2 regions of the Ethanoligenens sp. genome follow, and region 2 is predicted to be linked to the other one. Evidence: predicted binding sites of a transcription regulator. Region 2 holds the regulator's gene; the other holds the start of a gene.
What was found. Region 2 encodes NrdR, which represses ribonucleotide reductase genes. Its sites were predicted from a motif close to CACNANATNTNGTG; they were not measured.

Region 1: a site for NrdR is predicted at 6,963-6,976, ahead of ABF463_RS11235 (anaerobic ribonucleoside triphosphate reductase). Genes of this name have one in related genera too.

Annotation. Positions count from the first base shown of each region.
Region 1 covers NZ_JBDNLG010000080.1:1,774-13,958, forward strand. The annotation lists gene ABF463_RS11205 (transposase) at 1-158, shown strand, start outside; gene ABF463_RS11210 (L,D-transpeptidase) at 807-1,469, shown strand; gene ABF463_RS11215 (ABC transporter ATP-binding protein) at 1,648-3,369, shown strand; gene ABF463_RS11220 (ABC transporter ATP-binding protein) at 3,370-5,193, shown strand; gene ABF463_RS11225 (class I SAM-dependent methyltransferase) at 5,227-5,925, shown strand; gene pyrE (orotate phosphoribosyltransferase) at 6,036-6,677, opposite strand; gene ABF463_RS11235 (anaerobic ribonucleoside triphosphate reductase) at 6,994-9,339, shown strand; gene nrdG (anaerobic ribonucleoside-triphosphate reductase activating protein) at 9,336-9,848, shown strand; gene ABF463_RS11245 (DUF4153 domain-containing protein) at 9,915-11,393, opposite strand; gene ABF463_RS11250 (helix-turn-helix domain-containing protein) at 11,507-11,716, opposite strand; gene ABF463_RS11255 (DUF2975 domain-containing protein) at 11,733-12,185, opposite strand, start outside.
Region 2 covers NZ_JBDNLG010000014.1:28,099-45,098, reverse strand. The annotation lists gene ABF463_RS03865 (DUF6514 family protein) at 187-468, shown strand; gene nrdR (transcriptional regulator NrdR) at 559-1,017, shown strand; gene ABF463_RS03855 (DUF4363 family protein) at 1,139-1,522, opposite strand; gene ABF463_RS03850 (DUF421 domain-containing protein) at 1,551-2,255, opposite strand; gene ABF463_RS03845 (hypothetical protein) at 2,469-3,374, shown strand; gene ppk1 (polyphosphate kinase 1) at 3,391-5,496, shown strand; gene secA (preprotein translocase subunit SecA) at 5,698-8,460, shown strand; gene ABF463_RS03830 (RpiB/LacA/LacB family sugar-phosphate isomerase) at 8,544-9,014, shown strand; gene ABF463_RS03825 (CDIF630_02480 family spore surface protein) at 9,119-9,319, shown strand; gene ABF463_RS03820 (MFS transporter) at 9,897-11,210, shown strand; gene ABF463_RS03815 (zinc-binding dehydrogenase) at 11,459-12,475, shown strand; gene ABF463_RS03810 (SDR family NAD(P)-dependent oxidoreductase) at 12,547-13,302, shown strand; gene ABF463_RS03805 (sugar phosphate isomerase/epimerase family protein) at 13,420-14,196, shown strand; gene ABF463_RS03800 (NAD(P)-dependent oxidoreductase) at 14,348-15,322, shown strand; gene ABF463_RS03795 (glycosyl hydrolase family 18 protein) at 15,558-16,838, opposite strand.

The DNA of each region.
Region 1 (12,185 bases), on a different contig from region 2:
AAAACGACCGCAAGTTCAAGCGTTTTCTGACACGCGGTCGAACAAACATCTCCACGGAACTGTATCTGTTATGCTTGAGTTATAACCTGAACAAGTTATGGGCAAAGTGTAATGCCGATCGCTTGCAAACGCATCTTTTTGCGCTGAAAAAAGAGTAGTATTGGAAAAACAGAAAATTGACAGTATTCGGGTGGTGTCCAAATGGCCTAACCCAGCGTTGCTGCACCCAAATTTTCAACCATACGGCCAGTTTTCAACAAATGAACGCCGGTTAAAACATTTTTCGAAACAAGATAGGGGCTGTATTCAACCTGTGCCTACTATCTGCGCAAAAGCGTATATAAATGAAAGAGTAGTACCATTTAAAAGCCTTTTTCGTAGGTCGTATCCCTGATTTCGTATCATAGATGTTGGTGGTGTGAACCACGACTGCAAGCAGATTATCTATTGTATCAACGACTATGTGACATTTCCGATTTTTTGTTTTCTCCACCGTCAATTAAAATTTGCACACCCTCCGCTGCCGCCATGGTTACAATTTCCCACTTCTTTGTGCTTTTTGAGAATTTGGGTTGCATGAGCGTTATAATAGGGTATAATAAAGTTAAACTCTGTGCAGGAGTCGCCCAATAAAGCGGCGTGTGGCAAGGTTATTACATCGGCAATGAAAAGCAGGAAAAGATGCCGACGTAGTTGCAACTGGAATGACCGCACTTTGCACATCATTTAACGCAACAAGTACCTATATTAGGTGCCGTAGCACGATGTCTTCACCGTTAGACATTCACCGATCAGGAGGTCATAGCTTGAGAAATTCCCAGTTGTTCGACCATAAACCGAAGAAACGACGTCTGCGTCCGGTCGGCGTCGCTGTCGTTGTGGCAGTGGTCGTCTGTGCGGCGGCGGCTGTTTATACGGTTTCCGCACATACGCCTTTGTCGCAAGGTGCACAGGTAGCTTCTGTGAGTAAAACAAAATCCACCTCGTCCAAAACGGCGGCAAGCCATGTATCCGCTTCTTCTCAGGCGCTTACGCCGACACAAATTGCGGCGTCACACCTGCCAACTGTGCAGGTCAGTCTGGCCGACGCGGTCAAACCATTGTGGGTGCATGTGCAGCTTTCCACGCAGAATGTCGTGGTGTATGATGCCCAAAACCGCGTGGTAGAGGCATTTGTCTGTTCCAGCGGCTCAGCGGGTAACGACACGCCCACTGGTACCTATACGGTTAAAGACAGGGGAGAATCTTTCTATAACCCCAAATATCAAGAGGGCGCGTATAATTGGGTTCGTTTTAATGGCAGCTACTTGTTCCACAGTGTCCCGTTTGACGCTAGCCGCAATATCGTTCCCGAACAGGTTGCCGAACTTGGCGAACCATCTTCACACGGCTGTATCCATCTTTCCATGGACGACTCCAAATGGATTTATGACAATATCCCGCGTGGGACAAAAGTCGTCATTGAATAATTTGTAGAAGAACATGGCATATGCATTATTTTATTAGAAGAGGTCACCCATATGGGTGGCCTCTTCTAATAAAATAATGTATCCACTGGGTCAAAGCGCTTCACAAAAAAGTTGACCGTTCACTTAATTTTTGTGGTATGATGGGGGTGTCGATTTTAACCAAAAGGGGCGGTGGCGTGTGTCATACCTAAAAAAATACATTGACCGGTATGGACGGCTCTTTGTAATCAGTCTTTGCTTTCTGACATTAGAAGCAGTGTGCGACCTGTTTCAGCCTGCCATCATGTCACGCATCGTGGATGTGGGCATCCGCACCCGAAACATGTCGTTTGTGCTGCATATGGGCGGTGTCATGCTGGGAGTGACTGCACTCGGCGCGGTGGGCGCAGTGGTGCGCAATAATCTTTCAAGTCGCGTGTCGCAGCGCTTTGGCGGTGATCTGCGTTCCGATTTGTATACAAAAATCCAATCCATGTCCTATGAAACAGCGGCGCGGTTCGACACCGCTTCGCTGGTCACCCGGCTGACCAACGACGTGACCCAACTGCAAAACTTCGCAAACGGGATGATGCGTATTTTCATAAAAGCCCCTATCCTTTGCATTGGCGGCATCATCATGGCCAGTTTGCTTGACCCGCAGGCTTCCGTGGTGTTGGCGCTGGTGATTCCCTGCGTGGTGGTCATCGTTGTGTTTGGAATGCGAAAAGGCTATCCGCTGTTTGCACGGGTGCAGGGTGCGGTAGACAGCCTAAACAGTGTCATGCGCACCTATCTGGGAGGTGTGCGGGTGGTTAAAGCATTCCATCGCTTTGATTATGAAAGCGAACGCTTTGCACGGCAGAATGACGGCCTGTGTGACGCGCAGGCACGCGCCATGCGCACCATGGCCATGTTCGGCCCATCGGTGATGATGGTGGTGAACGTGGGGATCGTTGCGGTGCTTTACATGGGTGGGTGGCGGATCAATGCCGGCTCGCTTGCGGTGGGCAAGGTGATGGCGTTTATCAATTATATGACGCAGATTTCTTTTGCGCTCATGACCATCTTTATGGTGTTTACCATGTTTGTGCGGGCACGTGCATCGGCGGAGCGCGTCGGGGATGTGATGGGTGCGCAGGATACGCTGCGTACTGCGGTTCATCCAAGCCCGCTGGGCAAAGAGGGACAGGTACATTTCTCTCATGTGACTTTTTCCTATCATGACGGCGGCGAACCGGTTTTGCATGATCTTTCGTTTGCCTGCATGGCGGGGCAGACGGTGGGCGTGATTGGTTCCACAGGGGCGGGGAAAACCAGCATGGTGAATTTGATTCCCCGCTTTTATGACCCATCGGACGGTGCGGTAGAAATCTTCGGCGTGGATGTCCGCAAAACAGATGTAGCGGCGCTGCGCAAGCGCATCGCCATGGTGCCGCAGAAAAGCACGCTTTTTACGGGCACCATTCTGGAAAATCTGCGATGGGGTGACGCGTGTGCAACGCGCGAAGAAATCGAAACGGCGGCAAAACTCGCACAGGCTCATGATTTTATCAAGTCGCTTCCAGAAGGATATGACACGATGCTGGGGCAGGGAGGAGTCAACCTTTCGGGTGGGCAGAAACAGCGGCTCGCCATTGCACGAGCGCTGGTGCGCCGCCCGGACATCCTGGTGCTGGATGACTGCACCAGTGCAGTGGATGCGGTGACCGAGCGAAAGATTCGTGCGGGGCTGCGTACGTTCTCCCGTTCACTGCTTTGCATTGTCATCGCCCAACGTATCACCTCGGTGATGGATGCGGATCATATCCTGGTTATGGATAACGGCAGGATCGTCGGCAGCGGTACACATACAAAGTTGCTGGAGACTTGCGCAGTCTATCAGGATATCTTTGCGTCGCAGTTCGGAAAGGTGGTGGAGTGAGTGGCGAAAGAGCAGGTCAAAGCCGACTATATGCCGTCTTTCCGTGCCGGCCGGCGGCCCAGAAACGGCGCGCCGGTGGAAAAACCTAAAAATTTTGGAAAAACAGTTTTGCGTTTGTTAGGATACTTTTCACGGGAAATGCATGTGCTGGCGATTATTTTGGTCTTTGTACTGGTAGATGCCGCGTTGATGCTGGCAGTGCCTTATCTGGAAGGACGCGCGGTCGATTATATGGCCGGTGGGCGTGGCCACGTCGCGTTTTCGCCGTTATTTGCGGTCATTGGCCTGTTGGTGGCTGTGTTTGCGGGCGACTGGGTACTGACCGTGTTGGAAAACCGCCTGATGGCCGACGCTTCCCAGCGCATTGTGGGGCGTTTGCGCAGCGCCTTGTTCGACCGCGTGCAGAAGCTGCCGATCGCCTTTTTCGATGTGCACACGCATGGCGACCTGATGTCCCGCTTTACCAATGATGTTGACAATATCAGCACGACCATTGCGCAGTCTACGGTATCGCTGCTTGCTGATATCATCGGTATCGTGGGGGCGTTCGGGCTGATGCTGGCGCTGAACATCCCGCTTACTGTGGCAGCGCTCATTACGGTGCCGCTGGTGTTCCTGCTGTCGAAAATGGTCACCACACATACTGCCAAGCTGTTTGCAGCACAACAGGCGGCGCTGGGGCGATTGGGTGGCCATGTGGAGGAGAGCATTTCCGGATTGTCGGTGGTCAAGGCATTCGGTCGCGAAAAACAGGTGGTGGAGGAGTTCAACACAGCCAATCAGGCACTGTTGGATGTATCTATTCAAGCACAGATCTGGTCGGGCTACATGATGCCGATCATGAATGTCATTGGCAATCTGGGATTTGCTGCTGTGGCAGGCGTCGGCGGTGTGCTGGCGGTGCGTGGTATGGTGACTGTGGGGATCATTACCAGCTTTTTGAGCTATTCCCGCCAGTTTACCCGCCCGTTGAACGACGTGGCCAGTACCTACAACTCGCTTCAGACGGCGGTCGCGGGGGCGGAACGTATTTTTGAGGTGCTGGATACGCCATCCGAGCCGCCGGACGCGCCCGATGCCAAAGTACTGGCGCATCCGCGCGGTGAGATCGCGTTCGAGGATGTTTCGTTTGGTTACCGACCGGATGTGCCGGTGCTTTCCCACGTTAATTTCCGTGCGGAGGCGGGCAGTGTGGTGGCGCTGGTCGGCCCCACGGGTGCGGGCAAGACGACCATCATCAGTCTGCTCAATCGGTTTTATGATGTGACAGACGGGCGCATCCTGTTTGATGGGGTGGATGTGCGGCAATACACGCGCGCCAGCCTGCGAACGGCATTTGGTATTGTCTTGCAGGACACCAGCCTGATGCCCGGCACCATTGCTGAAAATATCCGGTATGGCCGCCCGGATGCAACGGACGAACAGGTACGCGCGGCGGCGGAAATGGCCGGTGCCGACAGTTTTATCATGCAAATGGAGCGGGGATATGATACCGTAATCGGTGAGCAGTCGCTCAGTCAGGGGCAGCGCCAGTTGCTTACCATTGCACGTGCGGTGCTGGCCGACCCGCCGGTGCTTATCCTTGACGAAGCAACTTCCAATGTGGATACCCGTACCGAAAAACGTATTCAGCAGGCGATGGTGCGGTTGATGCGCGGGCGCACTTGCTTTTTAATTGCACACCGTTTGTCGACCATCCGCGATGCGGATATCATTTTAGTGGTATCAGGCGGTCGCATCGCTGAGCAGGGCATTCATGAGGAATTACTGAAGAAAAATGGCCTGTATGCCGGATTGTGGAGCAGCCAGATGACAATCGCGTGATTTCTGACGAAGATGACAGTATTGGGGGATTTTATGCAAGAGGAATTGGATCGCATTAAAGAACGATACGCGCACCGGGGGCAAGTGGTGCCTGCGGATAAATACCTATTGACCAACCCGCACATTTTGCTTGGGGTGCAGGAAAAAGAACGGAGAATGGTCAAGCTGCTGCGAAAGAATGATCTGGTTCCGTTGAGAAACAAGAAAATATTAGAGGTTGGCTGTGGCACCGGCTCCAATTTGCTGGATTTTTTGAGGCTTGGCGCACAGCCGGAAAACATGATGGGAAACGATTTGTTAGAAAATCGCATTGCTGTGGCTCGCAAACGGCTGCCGGACAAGGTGCAGTTGTTCTGCGGCGATGCATCTGCACAGGAACTTGAGAAAGAGTCGTTTGATTTGATTTTGCAATCGACGGTTTTTACCTCTATTTTGGAAGATGCAATGCAGGAAAAACTCGCTCGCCGGATGTGGAGCCAGCTGAACCCCGGCGGATACATTATTTGGTTTGATATTCTGCATGGCAATCCATATAACCCGGATGTGCGTGCAATCCCGCTCAAAAGAATAAAGATGTTGTTTCCGCAAGGAACGTTTCAAGTGGAGAGGGTAACGCTTTTCCCGTTTATCGGGCAAGCTGTCACACGTCATGTCAATTTTCCGTATTTTATTTTGGGCACTCTGCCATTTTTAAAAATGCATTTGTTATGCTTTATTCGAAAACCGGCGTGATGTCCGCCGGGTCGATATAGAAAGGGAAAAGACCGCAGGGGCCTTTTCCCTTTCTATATCGACAGATAAGCGTTTTACCATCACGATGGGTGCAATCGGCACCGAACCGCTTATTTTTCCGAACAGTATTGTTCCATGTAGTTTTCCATACGCGTTTTCATTGCGTCATCAATGACGATCTTGCCGTCAATCTCTATATTGTAAAGGGCGGAAAGAATCTCCCGTACCGTGACGAGGGGGTATGTTTGGATACCAAAATCCTCATATAATTCCTGAATGGCGGTTTTGCCATGTACGCCTTTTTCCATGCGGTCGACAGAAACAATCAGACCCGCAATGGTGATGTGTGCGGCTTTTTGCAGCAACGGCAGGGTCTCGCGCACCGAAGTGCCTGCTGTAACCACATCTTCTGTGATAACCACGCGGTCACCGTCTTTCAGCTTGCAGCCCACCATGTTGCCGCCCTCGCCGTGGTCTTTGGCTTCCTTGCGGTTAAAACAGTAGCCCACGTCTTCACCATACTGCGTATGCAAGGCGACTGCCGTGGCAGTGGCGAGGGGGATTCCTTTATATGCCGGACCGAACAGCACGTTCACACTGCCGATGCGCTCATGAATGCAGCGCGCATAGGTTTCGCCAAGTTTAGCGGCCTGCGCGCCGGTTCCGTAATTGCCTGTGTTGACAAAATAAGGCGTTTGCCGGCCGCTTTTAGTAACAAAATCCCCAAACGTGAGGACGCCCGCCCGCACCATAAAGGTGATAAAATCCTGTTTTGCCTGCTCGGATTGATTCAATTTGACCGTCCCTTTCTATCTGTGCCATTTGTTTGTTCAGCGGTATTTTGCAAAATTTCCCGCTCCCAAACGCAAGCAACGAATCGTTCAATACAGTATACCACATTCTTTATTGTTCGCACAGAAGCGGTGCAAAGAAGTTTTTTTGAAATGGTTGTAAAAATATTCTTTTTGCCCTTGCAAATTATCGTTCGGTTGGGTATAATAAAAAGCACATCATAATGGATATGAAAAAACAAGACATACTATATATAGTATAAAAGGAGAGACACGGATGATAACCCGAATTAAAAAAAGGGATGGGCGCGAAGTTCCGTTCAATATGGAGAAGATTGCGAACGCCATCTACAGAGCTGCTCGAGCCGCCGGTGGCAACGATTACGAGACTGCACTCGACCTTGCCGGAAAGGTCGCCACGGAGGCCCAGCTTGGAGAGAACGGCGACATCCCCACGGTGGAGGGTATACAAGATGTTGTGGAGCATGTGCTGATTGAAACCGGACATGCCCGTACCGCCAAAGCCTATATTCTGTACCGGGCGAATCGCACCCGTGTGCGGGAGATGAACACTAAACTGATGAAAATTTACGAGGAGCTGACGTTCAAATCCTCGCTTGATAATGACCTTAAGCGCGAGAATGCAAATATCGATGGTGACACCGCAATGGGTACCATGCTCAAATATGGTTCCGAGGGCGCAAAACAGTTTTACGACATGTTTGTACTCAAGCCTGAACATGCGAAGGCACATCGTGAGGGAGATATCCACATCCACGACCTCGATTTTCTCACGCTGACCACCACTTGCTGTCAGATCGATCTGGTCAAATTGTTTGAGAAAGGCTTCTGCACCGGTCATGGGTTCCTACGCGAGCCGAACGACGTCAATAGCTATGCAGCTTTGGCCTGTATTGCCATTCAGTCCAATCAGAACGACCAGCACGGTGGGCAGAGCATCCCCAATTTCGATTATGCCATGGCTATTGGTGTGCGCAAGACCTATGCGCGGCGGTATCGGCAGAACATGGTGCGTGCGCTGGAGTTGTTGGCAGGGGATGAGAATGCCGCAAAACCTGTGGCGGCTGTGACCGCGCTGCTGGCGGAACAGGGTATTTTGCCCATTCTTTCTAACGGCAACGCCTATCAGGCGCGAGAAGCGGAATTACTGCACAAGACCTATGCGGAAGACGTGGTAGCACGCGCACAGGAATTTGCTTTAAAGAACGCGGTTTCGGAGACCGACCGCGCAACTTTCCAGGCAATGGAAGCATTTATACATAACCTCAACACCATGCACAGCCGTGCGGGCGCACAAATTCCATTTTCCTCTATTAATTATGGAATGGATACTACGCCCGAGGGGCGCATGGCAATGAAGAATGTGTTGCTTGCCACCGAAGCCGGGCTGGGCAATGGAGAAACACCTATTTTTCCCATCCAAATCTTCCGTGTAAAAGAGGGCATCAGTTACAATCCAGGTGACCCCAATTATGACTTATTCCGGCTTTCCTGCCGGGTGAGCGCTAAACGGATGTTTCCGAATTTTTCGTTTATTGATGCGCCGTATAACCTGCAATATTACAAGGAAGGACATCCGGAGACCGAGATGGCCTATATGGGCTGTCGTACACGCGTGGGTGGCAATCATGTCGACCCCACGCACGAGATCATCAACAGCCGCGGCAACTTGAGTTTTACATCTGTCAACCTCCCACGCATTGCCATCCGCAGCCACGGCGATGTGGAAGCATTTTTTGAAGAGCTTGACCGCAAAATCGACCTTGTAATCGACCAGTTGCTTGAGCGTTTCGAGATTCAGGGCAAGAAAAAGGTGCGCAACTTCCCGTTTTTAATGGGGCAGGGCATCTGGCTGGGTTCTGAGAAACTGGGGCCGGACGACGAAGTGCGTGAGGTGCTCAAGCATGGGACGCTGACGCTTGGCTTTATCGGGCTGGCGGAGTGCCTCAAGGCGCTGATCGGTGAGCACCATGGCGAGTCGGAACGTGCGCAGAATTTGGGGTTGGAAATTGTTAGACATATGCGCAAGCGGATGGACGATGCCACCTTGCGTTATGACTTGAATTTTTCGCTGATTGCCACCCCGGCGGAAGGCCTGTCCGGTCGTTTTGTGCGGATAGATAAAGAGCGTTTCGGTGTGATCGAGGGTGTGACCGACCGTGATTATTACACCAACTCGTTTCATGTGCCGGTGTATTATCCAATCAGTGCGTTCCGCAAAATCCAATTGGAGGGTCCGTATCATGAACTGACCAACGGCGGGCACATAACTTATGTGGAATTGGATGGAGACCCCACCAAAAACCTTGATGCGTTCGAGGCAGTGGTGCGTTGTATGAAAGAAAGCAACATTGGATACGGCGCCATCAATCATCCGGTTGACCGCGACCCGGTCTGCGGGTTCACCGGTATCATTGACGACCATTGCCCTAAATGCGGCCGTGCAGAGGATGCAGACCATCCATTCGAGCGCATTCGGCGTATCACAGGATATCTGGTCGGTACGCTTGACCGTTTCAACAATGCCAAACGTGCGGAGGAGCATGACCGCGTCAAGCACCTTGACTGCAATGAAAAAGTACGGCAGATGGAGACGCTTTGAGTACGCCGCTCCAATTGGCGGGCGTTATCCGCGAATCTATTGTGGATGGGCCGGGTATCCGGTTTGTGGTGTTTGCACAAGGCTGTCCACATCACTGTGTGGGCTGCCAGAACGCACAGACATGGCCGTTTACGGGTGGAAACGACACACTGCCTGAAAAGGTGGTGGCGTCAATGCAGGAGAACCCATTGCTTGCGGGGCTGACGTTGAGCGGCGGGGAACCTTTCTGCCAATGTGCCGCCATGGCCGATTTGGCTGCCCAAGCCAAACAGGCAGGGTATTCCGTCTGGGTGTACACAGGATATACGTGGGAGGAACTGATGGCGCGCGTGCCAAGTGAACCGGATGTAATGCATCTACTCCGTTCGCTGGATGTGCTGGTGGACGGGCGCTTTGAGCAGGACAAACGCAGCTACAATTTGCTCTATAAGGGCTCGTCCAATCAGCGCTTGCTGGATGTGCCTGCATCGCTGCAAAACGGTTCGCCTATACCAAAGCAGATAGACTGAGCGAGTACATAAGAAATGTAAAAGAGCCGCACAGGTCGCAGATGTGACCTGTGCGGCTCTTTTTAATTAGAATCCAATTCTTTGGAGGGATGTGTCTGCAATGGCTTTTGAGAGTGTCCAGTTTTGCCAATTGGTTTGGCGTGTTTCTCGAAACGACAGCGCGGCACGTATCTTTTCCCCGTAGATCGGGTCATCCTTCAGCGTGACGATGGCGGGCACCGCGCTGTCGGAAAGTGTAAAGAGCAGTCCGGTATCCAGATCGCCGCCGGTGGCGCGGTAACGCGCAATATTGTAATCTGCGACGCGCGCGTCCACATCGGCAACGTTTAATAGCAGATACCAGAGCAGCACACCCACACAAGCGAAGCGGAAAAAGGCAAAGGTAGGCATGGCCAGTTTAATCAATATACACACCACTGCCAACCCGATTGCCGCCATGCACCAGAATGTGTAGACACGCAGCGGTGTCAATCCAAATTGCCGCACGTACAGTGCCATTTTGGAGCCTGCTGTGGCAATGAGCAGCAATGTCAACAAGGAAAAGATCCAGACCGCCGCGTTTGCACCGCGCGGCAGTTTTTTCGCCTGCTTCTTTGTGAGAAGCAGTGTAAAAAACAATAAGACAAAATTGAGCAGGCAGATGCCGAGCAACTCAAAAAAACCGCGCCGCGCATAAGAGGCGTAGGTGAATCCTTCGGGCAAAGCCTGCCGGAAAGCAGAAAACAGATAGCTGCCCTGTACCAGCATGTACAGCAGGTAGAGAATGGAAAATGCCCAAAGTGCCACGCTGACAGTCAGGCCGTCCAACACACCGCGAGGCGTGGAATTGATGCGCAGGGTCAGCGGCTGCTTTTCATATTTGACGGCAAAAAGCAGGCTGAACAGTGGGGAAGTAAATAATGCTGCCAGTAAAAGCTTGGAGATGATTTGATAGAATCGGTCGCTGAAAAGCTGTCCAATGCGTGCGAGCAGCCAGCCAAAATTTGCATCCGCGTGTGTGAGCAGTAGGATTGCCAGAGCCAGTAGCGGGCTGATGATGACCAGTGTGAGTAGGATACGTGCCGCCGCACGGCCATGCTTTGCGTCTTTTGCAGCACTGACCAATGTGACACAAGCGCGAGTGATATATTTGAACGGGTAGATGAATGTTTGACCCAAAATGTCCAACCCGGTACCCATCCACCAGACGGGACGGTGTCCGGTACCCGCCATAGCCGACAGGCTGAGAAGGCTCAGCCCCCATAGCGCACAGAGATTGAACGCACGCAGGTTGCTGTTATCGTAAGCGACGCAGAAGATACAGAGTGCCATGACGGCCAGAAGCAGCGGGATGCTTTGCCGATTGAGGAGCCTTTGCGCAGATGGGCGGAGCCATGCTGCGGCTGCCCCGTAGAATAACAGAGCAAAAAGAGGGACGGCAGCACCCCATCCTCCAAATAGCATCCACTCACATCCCGCATAGCAAAGCACAAATGTAAGCAACACAAACCGTATGTCACGTTTTTCCACAGCAGGCGCAGTGGGGAGCGTGGCTGTATTATCCATAAACATCCCTTTCTAACGGTAAAATTTTTTATAAATTTAAATATATTCCAGATAAAGCATGTAAAGGACGGTGAAAACAGCAACAGAAGAGCCGCTTGCGGAGGAGAGGGGGGTCAATCCTTTTTGGAGTAAAGCAGCAAGTCACCGGGTTGGCAATCCAGCGCGTCGCAGATGGCGGCAAGGGTAGAAAACCGGATGGCTTTGGCCTTGCCGGTCTTGAGGATGGATAGGTTGGCAAGGGTGATGTCCACCCGTGCGGCCAAGTCGGACAGGCTCATTTTGCGTTTTGCTAGCATGACGTCTAGATTGACAAGGATGGGCAATACCCTCACCTCCGTTTCAAATAGTCAATTCGTTTTCATCTTTCAGCTCTACTGCCTGATGCAGCAGTGCGGCCAATACGATCAAAAACAAGCCGAACAGCAGGAAGATACCGGCGCACACGAATGTAAGGATGGATGGGGAAAAGAACAGTTTGGAAAGAAACACGATGCAAAGGCCAAACCCGCAATATGCTGCATGTTGCATACTGCGCGCGTTAGGCAGGCAAAAGGGTTTGCTGTTCCGTATTCGCCGCAGGATGTGCAGTGCCGCGATGAGTATCCCCAAGCATAGCAGGCCGCTGATGATAAAAAACGCCAGCATGAGCGGATAAATCATGCCCGCGGGATTATAATGGTAGCCCAGCATGACTTTGAGTTCGCCCAGGCTCCCGGCGTACACGCTTTTGAGCCACCAGGACGCGGATGCCGTAATCAGCACATCGCAAACAATCAAAAAAATCACTACAAC
Region 2 (17,000 bases):
CCTATATATGGTAGCTCTTGTAAGATACATACAAAATGTACCTGACAATATTATGCAAATTATCGGATGCAACTTGACAAATAGCGCTTTTATCCGCATTCTCCAGCAAGTATAATACTCTTGTACGGCAATTCTAAAAGAATGATTACCGAAAAATGTATTGTACGTATCTGGGGGGAAATGCAGATGGAACAGCCAAAACAAACCGCTGAATTGAAAGAAGGGGAACGATGCGTCGGGGTCATTGATTATTCGTTGACTCTTTGCACTTGTGAAGTCGCATCGGTGCAGTCATATGGTGTGTCCGTTTTGTTCAAGGGCGCAGATGGTCTGTCGCGTTCTGCACAAGTGGATGACATCAGTTGTTCCCGGGCATGTGTCGAGGAACTGTTACATTTGCTCACGAAAAACACAGTGACACCAGCTACATTACATGATGTGGTCGAGGATTTTCTTGCAGCGTTGTGACCCGTCTGTTTTTTCACTGTTGGGGTGTTGAACTTTTGGGAGGACATGCTGACGCTATCCGAGCACTGTGTTCCCTGACGGAGGAAAAACATGAAATGTCCCTTTTGTGGATATCCCGAAAGTAAAGTGGTGGATTCCAGACCAACCGACGAAGGCGAACGTATCCGCCGGCGGCGGGAATGTATGCAATGCCAAAAGCGATTCACTACGTATGAGATGGTGGAGAGCCTGCCCTTGGTCGTCATCAAAAAAGACAACTCACGGCAAGCGTTTGACCGCCGCAAACTTCTTGGCGGGATGTTGCGCGCTTGTGAGAAACGTCCGGTTCCACTAAGTGTGCTGGAAAAGGCCACGGACGAGATCGAAAGCACATTGCAGGGAGCTTTGGAGCGTGAGGTCACTTCACAGAGAGTGGGCGAATTGGCCATGGAGAAACTCAAGAATATAGACGAGGTTGCATATGTGCGCTTTGCTTCGGTCTATCGCCAATTTCGCGATATCAACACTTTTTTGGAGGAACTCAATAGATTGCTGGACAGCCGCCATTAGATTTTCCTACTAACAATAAATCAAACGTCTTTCTATTCTCTAACGTGCACTCATGCAATATATCAATCAGAATAACCGTTTTGTTTCGTTCCGAAACGAGTAAAAGTAAATCAAGATGCCATTAGAGGATGTTTTCCCAGTTGATTTTTTCAACGTTCCAGAGATGGATAAGCTGCATTTTAAGCATATCGCACTCTGCGTCGAAGTCTGATGGCTGGTCATCTTTCAAATAGGCGGGCAGCTTTGCTACTGATTCGTTTACAATGTCGAGCTCGCTATGTTTCAGTATGGTCGGAAGAATGCGGCTGTTTTTCTGCCACAGGGAGAAGAACTGCCGCATCTTTTTTTGAGTGGCGGGGGAGTTGCCGCTTTGCTTGTAAGAACTCTGGACAGCTGCAATTGATTTTGCCATACATTGGGAACTTTTGGCCAAATAAATCTGGCTGGCAATCATCACGGCGATGATAAGGACTGAAATGATTCCCGCAATTTTCAATTTGTTCACGGCAATCTCCTTTCAATGGCGGAGCGCTTTATCCGGCTGCACGCGGGCCGGAAAGTGTACCGCCGTCTTTTTTTACAATGATGGTTTTATCAAGATTGTCTATCGTCATCAAAAACACGCCCGCCACGGTCAATCCCTGTGCGGAAAGGGTGGCATGCAGCCAATCCATGTCTTTCCCGGTTGAGCGCAGGGATTCAGGCAGCAGTTTGCCGTCGCAGATCAGAGTGGTTGGCAAACCGCCGTCCGGCGGGCAGGGTACGCGCAACATTTCTGCCGTGACCGGCGACTTGGCACAGATGGGAAAGACGCTGAGTTTTCCGTTGGTTTCCAATACGGCGATGGCCACGTCGCTAATGCTCATGTACCCGCAAAGGCGGAGCTCCTCCATTAAGTCGTCGATGGTGAAGCGTAGGCGGCGCATTTCCGACTGGTTGATCTGCCCATTCTGGATGAGGATACTTGGGCGGCCGGTGACGACGCGGCGCAGGCGAGTGCTGAGCAGTGTTAGCCCGGAAAGCGCCACTTCACAGGAAATGAGCGTCAGGATAGGGACAATCCCACTGGTAAGCGGTATGCCGGTGTCTTGCATGGGCACCGATGCGAGATCGGAAATCAAAATGGCAACAACCAGCTCGGAAGGCTGTAATTCGCCAATCTGCCGCTTACCCATAATTCGCACCGCGGCGATGACAATGACGTACAAAATAATGGTGCGTATGAATGCGATTCCCATGGAGACCCTCCTTGATGTGCAAAGAATGCCGCGGTGCCAATGACAGCGGGCAGGCTGCGCTACGATTATCTTGCGCTGCGTGCCGCGCGGTTATACACGTTGCACTTCATACGTTGAAACTGTTGGGAGGACATGTTACAATAGAAACGGATTTTAAGATTGCAATAAAATCGCCGGGCACTGTGCGTGGCAGAGAAAGAATGGACGAGAAAAATGAGAAGAGCAGTCGTGGATTTGGGCTCCAACACCATGCGTATGGAGGTCTATGACGAAACCGATGGAAACATGAAGCATATTGTCAGCGCCAAAGAAGTGGTGGGGATGATCGGCTACATGGAGGGTGGAACACTCAGCGAAGAAGGAATTGTCCGGGTGGTGGATGGGCTGTCTGCTTTCCGCAAAACAGCGGATGCCGTTGGCGTAGAGCAGATATGTTGTTTTGCCACAGCCGGTCTGCGTGCAGTGAATAATGCCGACGAGGTCGTGCGACGCGCCAAAGAGCAGCTGAATATGGATATTGATATTATCAGCGGGGAAGAGGAAGCGCGGCTGGATTTTGCGGGAGCGTATATCCCGACGGATGTTAAGGAAGGCTTGGTCGTTGACATGGGCGGCGGCAGCACCGAGATCGTGCGCTTTTCAGACGACCATATCGACAACTGCATTAGCCTGCCCTACGGCAGCCTGTATCTTTATAAACGCTTTGTCAAAAAAATCATTCCCCGTGCCGGGGAATTGAAAAAGATCAAGGAATTTGTTGACCGTCAGCTTGAATGCGTGGAATGGCTCAAGTCGGTGGGCGGACATATCTGTCTAATTGGCGGGACAGGCCGCGCGATCGCACGTCTGCACCGCGATGTGCATGGGCGCGGTACCGAACCTTTACAAGGCTATATGTTTGATGCAGCGGATATCGCCGCGCTGTTGCAGTGGGTGTTATCCCATCCGAAAGCTGGCGTGCGCAGTATCCTGCGGGTGGAACCGGAGCGCGTGCATACCATTCTGCCCGGCATGGCGGCGCTATCCCGTCTAGTCAGTTATGCAGGTGTATGCACGGTTTCCCTTAGCCGCAGCGGGGTGCGCGAAGGGTATATCAAATCCACTCAGATTGACAACTGACGACGAGGTGAACGAAATGTCCGCGTTATATATCAACCGCGAACTTTCTTGGCTCAAATTCAATGAACGTGTACTTGAGGAAGCATGTGACACATCTGTGCCACTCTATGAGCGGTTGCGCTTTTTGTCTATTTTTTCCTCAAACCTTGATGAATTTTATATGGTGCGCGTTGGCAGTCTGCTTGATCAGTCGTTGCTTGGCGGCAACACGGCGGATACCAAGACCGGGATGCTGCCGAAAGAACAGATTGCTGCAATCAACGCTGCCGTGCAGCAACTGTATCCGCGGCGGGATGCTGCCTATACGGAGATCCTGCGTAATATCGGCGTGTTTTCCCATGTGTCTTATAAAAGTCTGGACGGCGGCGAAAAGCGCATGACCCGTGCGTATTTTGAATCTGAGGTGCTTCCGCTGCTGAGCCCCCAGATTATTGACGCCAGACATCCGTTCCCTCATCTGGAAAACAAGGTGATCTATATCGGCGTGCGGCTTAAATGCAAGACAGGCAAGCTCTTTGGCATCGTTCCGATCACGCGGGAGATTGACCGGGTGTATTTTATTCCGGAGAGCAACAAGTTTATGCTGGTGGAAGATATTCTACTGCGCTTTGTGGATGAGGTGTTCGGTGTTTACGAAGTGGAAGCCAAAGGAGTTTTCCGTGTGACCCGTAATGCTGATATCGATGTGCAGGAAGGCATGTTTGACGAAGATATCGACTATCGCAACTACATGCAGGAGATTATCAAGAAACGCGGCAAACTTTCCCCGGTGCGTTTGGAAACAGACCATGCCGGCGATGCGGAACTGCTGGGCTTTTTTCTTTCCAAACTGCGGCTGAACCGGAACCAGTGCTTTGTCACCACCTCGCCGCTTGATTTTTCATTTGTCGGCGTTCTGGAGAAACAGATTGGTGCGGAACAGCGCGCGGAATTGGTTTTTTCGCCGTTGCGCCCGCGATGGCCGGCGGGTGTGGTGCGTTCTGACTTAATCAGTCAGGTCTTGCAGCGCGATATCCTGCTTTCCTATCCGTTTGAAAGCATGCGCCCTTTAGTGGAACTGATCCGGGAAGCGGCGGAGGACAGCAAAGTCGTGTCCATCAAAATGACGCTTTACCGTATCGGCCACCAGTCACAGATTGTGCAGAATCTCTGCGCCGCAGCCGAAAACGGCAAAGATGTCACCGTGTTGATTGAACTGCGCGCCCGCTTTGACGAGCAGAACAACATCAATTGGTCGCGTTTGCTTGAAGACGCAGGCTGCAAAGTGATTTACGGCATCGAGGACTTCAAGGTGCACGCCAAGGTTGTGCTCATCACCCGCAAACAAGGACATGGACTGGAGTATATCACCAACATTGCTACCGGCAACTACAATGAATCTACGGCACGGTTCTATGTCGATCTTTCCCTTATGACGGCCAACCCTGAAATCGGCGAGGATGCGATGGCGTTTTTCCATAATGTCAGCATCAACAACCTCAACGGGGTGTACCAGCATCTGTTGGTGGCGCCTTCCTCACTCAAACAGGGGGTCTTGTCCTTGATGGATGCCGAAATCGCCAAGGCACAAAATGGGGCGCCGGGGCGTATCATCGCCAAGATGAACAGCATCACCGACAAGGAGATTATCGACAAGATGATTGAGGCCTCGGAAGCAGGCGTAAATGTGGATTTGATTGTACGCGGCATTTGCTGTCTTTGCCCCGGCGTGCCGGGTAAGACCGATCATATCCGGGTGCGCAGTATTGTCGGCCGCTTCCTTGAGCACTCCCGTATCTATATTTTTGGGGAGGACAGCGAGGCCAAAGTTTATCTTTCTTCGGCTGACTGGATGACCCGCAATACCGAGCGCCGGGTAGAGGTTGCTATCCCCGTATTGGACAGCCGTCTGGCCGGACGAATCATGGGGATTGTGGATATCCTGTTGCGCGACAATGTGAAGGCGCGCGAATTGCAGCCGGATGGTTCCTATGTGCGCGTCAGCAGAGAGGGAGAGGACCTCAACAGTCAAATGTATTTCTACCGGCAGGCGTATCGTGCTGCCGAACAGGTGGAGGAAAAACCGAAAAGGAACTGGTTCGACGCACTGGTTTCTCGTATCCGATTTAACAAAAGAAAATAATGTTGCATTTTACACAGGTTTTACATGGACAAATGCGTTTTTGGCGGGCTCACTGTTACAATGGAATAAAAGTATGGTATAATAGGTAGATATGAAGCAGTCCAAGTGTTTTGACCGGGGGCTGCGGATGAGAGCGAGCACAATGGCGTGTGAAAACAGGAAATTGAGATAGATGTATGAAAAAGTATGACGAGGTGCAGCATGAACATCATTGAACACATCATCGGTTCCCACTCCAAACGGGAGCTGAAGAAGATACGCCCCATCGCTGATGCGGTGCTGGCGCTGGAAGACACCTACAAAACAATGTCCGAGGAAAAGCTGAAAGCAGTGGTGCCGGCACTGAAAGAACGTATTGCAAACGGCGAATCGATAGATGCCGTTTTGCCGGACGCCTTTGCACTCACAAGAGAAGCATCCGACCGTGTGCTGGGGATGCGCCATTTCCCTGTGCAGGTGGTAGGCGGCATCGTGCTGCATCAAGGGCGTATCGCCGAGATGAAAACTGGTGAAGGAAAAACTCTGGTGGCGACACTCCCTGCCGTCTTGAATGCGCTGGACGGTAAAGGCGTGCATATCGTGACCGTGAACGATTACCTAGCCAAGCGCGACAGTGAGTGGATGGGGAAACTTTATCGCTATCTGGGGCTGTCCGTCGGGCTGATCTTCCACGACATGCCGAATGACGCCCGCCGCGCGGCTTATGCAGCCGACATTACCTATGCCACCAACAACGAGCTGGGGTTTGATTACCTGCGTGACAATATGGTGCTCTATAAAGAACAGATGGTGCAGCGCGGCTTTCACTTCGGCATCGTGGATGAAGTGGACTCCATCCTCATCGACGAAGCGCGCACACCGCTCATTATCTCCGGCCCGGGCGACAAGTCCACCGAGATGTATGACCGCGCCGACCGCCTGGTCAGCACCCTTAAACTGAAAAAGGTGCGGGAACTCGATGACAAGGAAAGCAACGAGGAGATCGAGGAAGAGGGCGACTACATCGTTGACGAAAAGGCGAAAACAGCCACTCTTACCCCGTCTGGCGTGAAAAAGGCCGAGTTGTTTTTCGGACTTCAGAATCTGATGGACTCAGAAAACATCACCACCCTGCATCATATCAACCAAGCAATCCGCGCACATGGCATCATGAAGCGCGATGTGGATTACGTGGTGCGCAAAGGACAGGTTATCATCGTTGATGAATTTACCGGTCGTCTCATGGTGGGCCGTCGTTACAATGAGGGTCTGCATCAGGCTATTGAAGCAAAAGAGCATGTGAAAGTGGAGCGCGAATCCAAAACGCTTGCCACCATCACATTCCAGAATTTCTTCCGTCAGTACCACAAGCTCTCGGGCATGACGGGTACGGCGCTCACAGAGCAGGAGGAATTCGAGGAAATCTATAAGCTGGATGTGTTGGAGGTTCCCACCAACCGCGATATGATCCGTGTGGATCATCATGATACGGTCTATAAGTCGGAAAAGGGCAAGTTCAATGCGGTGATCGAGCAGATTGTGGAGAGCCACAAAGACGGGCAGCCGGTACTGGTGGGCACGATCTCCATTGAAAAATCCGAACTGCTCAGCCAGATGCTCAAGCAGCGGCAGATTCCGCATAATGTACTCAACGCCAAGTATCACGAGAAGGAAGCGGAGATTGTCGCGCAGGCAGGTAAACGCGGTGCGGTGACCATAGCGACCAACATGGCCGGACGCGGTACGGATATCGTGTTGGGCGGCAACGCTGAATATATGGCGAAAGCGGAGATGCGCAAGCAAAAGTTTGCGGAGGAACTCATCAGCGAGTCGACAGGCTTTGCCGAGACCGATGATGAACAGATCCTGCACGCACGGGAAACCTATAAAGATTTGTATAAAAAGTACCATGATAAAACCGATGCTGAGGCTGAGGAAGTACGGGAAGCGGGCGGCCTGTTCATCATCGGCACAGAGCGGCATGAATCCCGCCGGATTGATAACCAGCTGCGCGGGCGCGCCGGGCGGCAGGGTGATCCCGGTGAATCGCGGTTTTATATCTCGCTGGAAGACGATCTTATGCGGTTGTTTGGCGGCGAGCGTATTCAGGGCTTGATGGACACGTTGGGTTTGGACGACGACCAGCCCATTGAGAATCGCCTCATCACCAGCTCCATCGAAAACGCACAGCGGAAGGTCGAAGGTAAAAACTTTGGCATCCGCAAAAACGTACTCCAATTTGACGATGTCATGAACCGCCAGCGCGAGATTATCTACGGGCAGCGCCGCCGTGTGCTGGACGGCGAAAGTATGCGCGAATATGTCATGGGCATGATCAAGGAAAGCGTGGAAAGTGCGTTTGCCCAGTTTGTGGGCGGCGATACACCGGACGTGTGGAATCTGATCGGCCTGCGAGAATATTATATGGGCTGGATGACCAAGCCGGACGACTATGTGTATACCCGCGATGAGTTGGCCGCGTTGGAGAAAAAAGAAATGATGCAGCGGCTCATCGACCGCACCGTTCAGATATACAGCGCGCGTGAAGAGGCCTTTGGTGAAGAAGTGATGCGCGAATTGGAACGTGTCATTCTGCTGCGTGTGGTGGATGAGAAATGGATGGACCACATCGACGCCATGGATGCGTTGCGGCAGGGAATGTATCTGCGCGCGTATGGACAGAAGGACCCGGTTGTCGAGTATCGCATCGAGGGCTTCCAGATGTTTGACGAAATGGTCGCGTCCATCCGTGAGGACGCCGTGCGCTTGTTGCTGACCGTGCAGATTCATCGGGAGGAAGCGCCGGTGCGTGAACCGGTATCGCCCGTTCAGAATACCGAACATGTCGGCACGCCGACCTCGGGGACGGATGATGGTCCCGTTAAGAATAAACCCATTCATGTGGGCAAAAAACCGGGACGCAACGACCCCTGCCCATGTGGCAGCGGCAAAAAGTATAAGAACTGCTGCGGCCGTGACGACTAAGGTGGGTGCAACCTATTCAAGCGTGTGCAACCACAATTGTACGGCCTCAAAATGAGGGGTGTACGAAAATCGGGAGGCTTGTCATGAAGATTGCAATGGCGAATGACCACGCAGGATATGCGTTAAAAGAAGAAATTAAAGCAATTTTGCAGCAGCAGGGGCATGAGGTGCTGGATTTCGGCACGCATGATACAGATTCCTGTGATCTGTCGGATTTCGTCTATCCCGCAGCGCTGGCGGTCGGCAGGGGCGAGGCTGACCGCGGCATTTTCGTGGATGGCGTGGGGTATGGAAGTGCACTGATTTCCAACCGCATCGCAGGCGTGACAGCGGTGGTGTGTCAAGACCCGTTTTGCGCAAAACTGGCGCGTCAGCATACGGACAGTAACGTGCTTTGCATTGGCGGCAAAATCATTGGCTCGGCGATTGCGCTGGAGATCGTGGATACCTGGATGCATACGGACTTTTTTGCCGGACAGGAAAAGTATGAGCGCCGTGTCAAAAAAGTGGATGAGATTTCCAAGCGGCATCTGCGCCCGTTGAATGAAATTTGAACAAATTCTGTTAAATTTTTTGTATCCTCATGTTTGCAAAAAAAGAGCACACACTAAAGTCGGGCATGGAAACATGCCCGACTTTGCAAAATGAGGTGAGCAAAATGGTGATCGATGGATTTCTCGACCGGAAACATCTGTATTTGAAGCACCAGCCCGCCATCCTGAAAAAACAGGAGAACGGGACGTTCATCATGAATGCCATCACACAGAAAGACCATGAGCAGGAAGACACCAATGTGGCATTGCCGTCCGAGCAGAATGTAAAGGCGGCGCGTGATTGGGTCAATTACAACAAAAAGTAGTCCCGTAAATGGGAAATCCCCAATGGGGTAAAATGGCCAAACGGTTGTTTGTGGACCGTGTACAGTAGGAATTGTTCTGCTGTACACGGTCCTTTTTTGGCTGCTTATAATCAAGCGTATGAAGAAGAAAGTCTCGTATGCAGCATTCGGCGTGTAAAAAATTTGTATTGTACATAATAAACAAAAAAAATATTATTACATAGTACAATATATCTATTGTAGATTGTGGCAGGCAAGACTATAATAATGCTTATGGAGCACATCTCTAAAATATTTTTACACATATGAAAGTATTATATGCAGGATGCATATAATACTGGGGATGGGTAGGAATGTTGATGAGCAGGAGCAATATGCAATTTATATTTACCGGTTTAGTAAACCGATAAACATAAAAGGGGGTGTATCGATAAAGCATTTTTACGCAGGCACTGTGTCGCATCATTACCAACTCTAATAAATCTTTTTACTCAAAGCCGATGTATATCAGCAGCAAGTCAAATATGGTGCCTTTAATGTATACCGGTAAACAAAACCGGTTTGTATGTGTCATGTTTTGAGAAAAGAGGAGATTATTGTGCAAGAGTTGAGAGCATCATTATCCGCGAAAAAGCGTTGGATCAGAATTGTCCCGATCGCATTTATTACATATAGTCTGGCATATCTTGATCGCTCTAATTTTGGTTCTGCGGTGGCCGGCGGCATGACCAGTTCGCTGCATATCACGGCGGCAGCCACGTCTTTATTGAGTTCGTTATTCTTTTTTGGCTATTTCTTTTTCCAGATTCCAGGCGCAATGTACGCCGAAAAAAGAAGCCCCAAGAAGCTGGTGTTTGTTTGTCTTATCATTTGGGGCGTGCTGGCCTCGGCAACCGGTATTGTTAATAATGTAAAATATCTGTATGTTATCCGCTTTTTCCTTGGCATTGTGGAAAGCGCCATTATGCCTACGATGTTGATTTTCCTGAGCAGCTGGTTCAGCAAGTCAGAACGTTCCAAAGCAAATTCCTTTTTGATGCTTGGCAATCCTGTGACAATTATGTGGATGTCCGTTGTATCGGGATATCTGTTGGACAGTTTTGGCTGGAAGAACATGTTTATCATCGAAGGCATTCCACCCATTGTTTGGGCGATTGTTTGGTGGATTGTGGTTAAAGACAAACCGAGTCAGGCTAAATGGCTGACCCATGCAGAAAAAACTGAACTAGACATGGTGTTGAGAGAAGAACAAAAAGAGATTCCTCCCGTCAAAAACTATATGGCCGCATTCAAAAAACCACAGGTCATCGCACTTTCCCTTCAGTTCTTTTTCTGGAGCATTGGGGTATATGGATTTGTGATGTGGCTGCCTTCCATCCTTAAGAACAGCAGTAAGATGGGTATCACGAATATTGGATGGTTGTCCGCGCTGCCGTATCTAATCGGTACGATTATGATGGTGACGGCTTCGTATTTCTCCGATAAGACCATGAAACGCAAAGTGTTTGTCTGGGTGCCACTTCTGGTCGGTGGGATCGCTTTCTATCTCTCTTTCCGTGTGGGCTCATCGAATTTCTGGCTCTCGTATGTTCTGCTTTGCATCGCGGGCGGCGCAATTTATACCCCAAACGGCACGTTCTTTGCTTTGATTACTGACCTGCTCCCCAAAAATGTCGCCGGAGTCGCTACAGCTTTAATCAACAGCATGGGTGCTCTGGGTTCGTTTGTCGGTTCATATTTTGTTGGATACCTCGATGGAGCCACGGGTAGCCCCGCAGCCTCGTTCCTGCTGATGGCTGGTTCGCTAATCGTTGCAGTCGTACTGATGTTCTTTGTACATAAAGATAAAGTGACGCTTATCGGGAAAACAAAGGAAAATCCGGTTTTGGCAAATGCTGCGGCCATTAAATAATTTTGTTTACACATCTTGTAAACCGATAAACAATGTATTATAACAAGAAGTGAATCAGTGTCATGTGCTGCAGGCGTTTCCGCATTGTTGCCATGAAACTGTTCCACGCGCCAGGACAACACTGTTGTGGTTTGGCCTGTACGCCAAAGGATAAAAGACAGCAGTACACAATTCTGACAGTAGAAAACCCAAGGACCGTCTGCTGCACAGGCAGGCTGGCCTTTGCATTATGGAAAGGAAGAAATCGTATGCGTTCAGTCGTTATCTCTGGGAAAAGAAATATGTCCGTCGCGGAAAATCCAGCGCCTGCTCAGGTATCAGGTACCGTGCTGGTGGCCCCAAAGTATGTAGGCATATGCGGTTCGGATTTGCATTACTATTATGATGGCGCGGTTGGCGCTTTCGCCATCCGAGAGCCGTTGACACCGGGACACGAAGTCAGCGGCGTGCTGGCGGAGGATACCGTGGTAGATGGAAAGACCATTTCAGCCGGTACACCGGTTGCTATCCACCCCTCCACATGGGGGACACCTGTGCCGGGCCTTGAGGACAAACGCGAGGTCTGGCCGGGTGGGCGCTATCTGGGTTCAGCGGCGACAATGCCGCATACACAAGGCGCAATGACAGAACGCCTGGCTGTCCGTCCGGATCAGCTTCGTGTTCTGCCGGATACACTGCCGCTCAAGCGCGGTGCGCTTGCGGAACCGCTGGGGGTAGCGCTTCACGGGCTGTCACAGGCTGGGGATGTCCGGGGCAAACGTGTTCTGGTTTCCGGTTCCGGACCGATCGGTCTGTTGGCTGTAGCGGCGGCCTCGGCTCAAGGGGCAAAGGAAATCGCTGCAACCGATCTTCTTTCCGGCCCGCTGGAGCGCGCCAAAGCACTCGGCGCGACCCAGACGATTCAACTTGGTCAGGGTGCGGAGGTGCCGCAAAACGCGTTCGATGTCGTTCTGGAATGCTCCGGTACGCCGGGAGGTGTTACACAGGCATTCCTCGCGATTGCGCTGGGAGGCGTGATCGTGCAGGTGGGGATGTTGAAAAATGAAGCAAGTGCCATCAATTTGTCCTCCATTTGCGCGAAGGAAGTAACCTTGCGCGGCACTTTCCGGTTCGACCGGGAATTCGATGACGCAATCCGCATGTTGGACGAAAATCCGTCTATTGAAAATGTGATTACCCATGTGTTCCCTATCAACGAGGTGGAAAACGCCTTTGCCGTCGCCCATGACGCGCAGGTCTCAGGGAAAGTGTTGATTGCACTGTGATCAAAGAAGATTTGCGCCGTATCCAAATACCCTGTATTTTTATTTTATCTATTTGAAAAGGAGTCTTTACGATGAAAAAGGAAATTTCTTTAGAAGGTAAAACCGCGCTGGTCACCGGAGGCGGCCGTGGCATTGGTTTGGGCATTGCGAAAGAACTGATTGACGCTGGCGCGCGTGTTATCATTGCCGGGCGCACCGAAACGGAGTTGGTCAAAGCCTCAAAGGAACTGGGCGACGCGCACTATGCGCTTATTGACCTTGCCAAGCACGAGACAATTCCCGGTGCCATTGCAGATCTCCTGCAAAAGGAAGGCCCTATTGATGTGCTGGTTAACAATGCGGGCATCCAGAACAACAAAGACGCGTTGGATTACAACTATGACGAATTTTTGAGCCTGTTTAATGTGAATGTTTTCGGAACCTATCTTGTCACGCGTGAGATCTCCCGTGCGATGGTCGAGCGTGGTACCGGCTCGATTGTGTTCATTACTTCCACGGCTGTCCATATTGGTTTGACACGTAACCTGGTTTATTCCGGAACCAAAGGAGCGCTCAGTTCCATGGTGCGTGCTTTTGCCAGTGAATTGTCGCCCAAAGGTGTGCGTGTCAACGGCGTGGCGCCGGGCTGGATTGAAACCGTACTGACAAAAGAATCGCTCCGTCGTGTGCCGGAACGTCGTGCAATGGTGGAACATCGCACCATGCTTGGCCGGTTGGGCACCGAAAAGGATGTGGGAATGGCGGTCACGTTCCTTGCTTCGGATGCGGCGCAATATATTACAGCAGTCGAGATTAAGGTCGACGGCGGCATCGCGGCCTCTCTGTAAAATATAGGCGTATATTGTCGTATGCAAGTGGCTGACCGATACTGCGGCCATGCAGATTCCGGTATACTTAAAAACAGATTCGCATGGCAATTGCCTTGCATGAAAGGATGAAGCCATATGAAAAACGACATCGTCGTCACTATGAAAGCCTTTGAAAAAGAAGTGGTTGCTGGGCAAAAGCAAAGCGCGCTGCTGGACAGGGTGGCTATGTTGGAAAAGAATGGCGGCGTGGAACTTCGGCGTGAGCTGATGTGCGATGTGCCGGGAGAATGCAAAGAGATTCGACGTGCCAATCAGAGCAAGAACTTCCCATTTATCTATTCGGTGCCGGATACATTGTTTCACGCCAATGAAATAAATCTGCATGTTATAGAAGGCTATGTCCAGGAAGCGGTTGAACTCGGTGCGAAAACGCTGAAACTATCCACAGGTGAAGTTGATTTCAGCGATCGAAAACGAGTTGCTGAACAGATTAAATCGGCGGTTCAACTATTTACGGCTGCCAGGGTACACCTGACGATTGAGAATGATCAAGCGGTTGGTGGGAAACTGGAGCATGTTCGGTCGCTTTTGGAAATCTGCATAGAGAATGCCTACCCGGTCGGGCACACATTTGATACGGCAAACTGGCTGTATGTAGATGAAGACCCCATCGAGGCTGCCGAGACTATGAAACCGTATGTGGATTATATCCACCTGAAAGATGCCGCCCGCACAAGGGACGGCATGGTAACTGCTTTTGCCGGAAAAGGAGTGTTGGATTGGAAGAAGCTGTTTCAGATTCTTCCTAAAGATTGTCCGGTAGGATTGGAATTCCAGATTGACGATCTCTCGGAGGGCAAAGCCTTGATCGAACAAATCAGGCAGACCCGGATGGCAGTCGCTTCTCTCTAACCGTGATTGAATAAGCAAAAATTGTGTATCGCATTGGAAATGGCACAGTGAGAAAGACGGGGCAAGCTCCTTACCAGTCTGAAAAACAGCAGAAAATCACCGATTTTGATCGTGTGATTGCAAACCGATATTCTGAAAGGATGAACCCGCGATGAAAAAGATTCTGATTGGCAGTGGTATCCCCAAAGTTTGTGTTGAACCGTTTGAAGGTATTGTAGATATGACGATGCCGCCGGTTGTGGGAGAACGGTTTCCCCAAGACGAAGTTCTACGTCTGATACCGGAATATGACGCCTTCTTTTGCTTTGGGACACCGCTTACAAAAGAAATATTAGACGCTGGAAAAAACCTGAAAGCTGTCGCCAATTTTGGAGTCGGCTATGACAATATCGACTGGAAATACGCAACAGAGAAAAATATTTTTGTTGTCAATACACCGCAGTCGGTTTTGCAGCCGACAGCCGAGTTTACGGTAGCCTTGATTATGGCCATATCCCGCGGCATATTGATGTATGACCGCAAGCTGCGCCGTGAAAAAAAATGCTCTTCCGAGCGGTTTTTCAATCGGGATTTGATGGTGTATGGCAAAACACTTGGCCTGCTGGGATTTGGCCGCATTGGAAAGGCGGTTGCGCAAAAGTGCCAGGGTCTGGGGATGCACGTTATATATTACGACCCCTACCGTCTTTCCGAAGAAAAGGAAAAGGAACTTGGGGCAACGTATATGCCGTTGAAAGAAGTCGTTTCAACAGCCGACGTTCTTTCGCTGCATATGCCATATACATCTGAGAACCATCATTTGTTTAACTATGACCTAATGAAAACAATGAAGAAAACCGCATATTTGATCAATGCAGCGCGGGGCCCGATTGTGAATGAAGCCGATCTGGTCAAAGCGTTAAAAGAAGAACGCATCAGGGGGGCGGCTATCGATGTCTTCGATAATGAGCCAAATGTTTCTGATGAACTTTTGGAACTTGAAAATGTCGTCGTAACCCCCCATGTCGCCAGCTGTATTTTTGAATCGCGCGTCGGGATGGCGCAGGAAGCATTGAAGGGGCTGATAGGTATCCTTGAGGGAAATCACCCGGCTAACGTGATCAATCCACAACTTTTTAAAAAGTAACAGGCGCTGATTCCACGGTCCAGGGGACGGTTGCGTCTTACAGCATAGTGGGTCTTACAGTCACACATGCGGATGCCTCATTCCGGGACGGCCATACAATACGATAGACGATACCATAAAAAGCGGCGGGTAACTTTAAGTTGCCCGCCGCTTTTTATGGTTGGATTTTCTTGTTAGGGTGACTTGAACAATGCATTTTTGCTGGCCTCGCGGCTTATGGACCTTTTGGATGCTTTTATAACACCTTTGTGACATTAAAGGTAGAGGAAAGCACGAACCAATTTGTCGGGAATGGGCGTCCGATTGTCCAGTAACTGATGCCTGCCAACCCAAATTCAGTGACAAGCTTTAGTTTTTGCTGGATGCTACGGGCGTCCTCAAACCATACAATATGTTGTCGGCGCTGTGCGTCATAGTAGTTGTAAAAAGGCGATTGGGCTGTATTGTCATATTGGATAGCGGCGTTGTTGGCGATGGCGCGCCGGACAGCTTCCACATTGGAAAACGTGTCGGCGAGCGTGCCGCGCTGATAGGGCAATGTCCAGTCGTAGGCATAGTTGGGGATGCCCATTAAAATTTTCTTGGGCGGGATGACTGAAACGGCATATTGCACCACGCGGCGCACCTGGTCGATGGGTGCGATGGCTTGAGGCGGCCCCGCTAAATAGCCCCATTCGTAGGTCATGAGAATGACGCGATCGACGATGCGCCCGTGCGCAGCGTAGTCATGCGCTTCGTAAAGCAAGCCTTGTTGAGTAGCATTCAGTTTGGGCGCGACGGCGGTAAACACCAGATGCCCGTCCTGATGCATCACATCCGTGATGCGGGTGAGGAATGTGTTATAAGCCTCCCGATCCTGCGGACGTATGTATTCAAAGTCCACATTCAATGCATAATAACCTTTTTCCCGCATGGTGTTTTGGATATTCTGTACCAATGCATTCTGCGCGGTCGGGTCATTCAGAACCGACTGGCCAATCTCGGTGCTGAATCCGCCGCTCTCACGGATATTGGCGATAACCATGACGGGTGCAACACGGTTTTGGCGCGCAAGATTGATGAGCGGTGTGTCGTCAAGGGTTTCCAGGCTGCCGTCCGCCCGTACCCGGTAGGCGAAGATGGACAAATAGGTAAGCAACGCGAAGGTGCGCTGCAAAAGTGCGGTGTCGGTGTTTGGAAATGCATAGCCGTTGACTTCGATGGTGCCTTGTTTGGCTTGTGGCGGAGGAATAACAACGATTTGACCCGGATAAATCCGACTGCCGTCTCCGACATCCGGGTTTTCCTCCAAGATGGCGGCAGGCTGCACACCATACCGCTGTGCAATGGCAAAGATGGAATCGCCGGGACGCACGGTATAGATACGTCGCCCCTGTGGGACAACAACGGCTTGCCCTACCGCTAATTGATCGGGATTGGACAGATCGTTAGCCTGCAACACGCTCTCGGAGGTCACGCCATAGCGTCTGGCAATGGAGTAGATGCTTTCGCCGGGTTCGACTACATGAATGATCAATAGAATCGCACCTTTCCTTCAAGCGGGCGGCGGGCGGTGCCCGCATTTTTCGGTAAAGTATGTGCGCGGTTTATAACGGCATAGTCTATAGCAATTGCTGTAAACACATCAATAAATTTGAGTGGATTGGCGGAATGTTTCGGTCGCCTCGCATTTTTACTA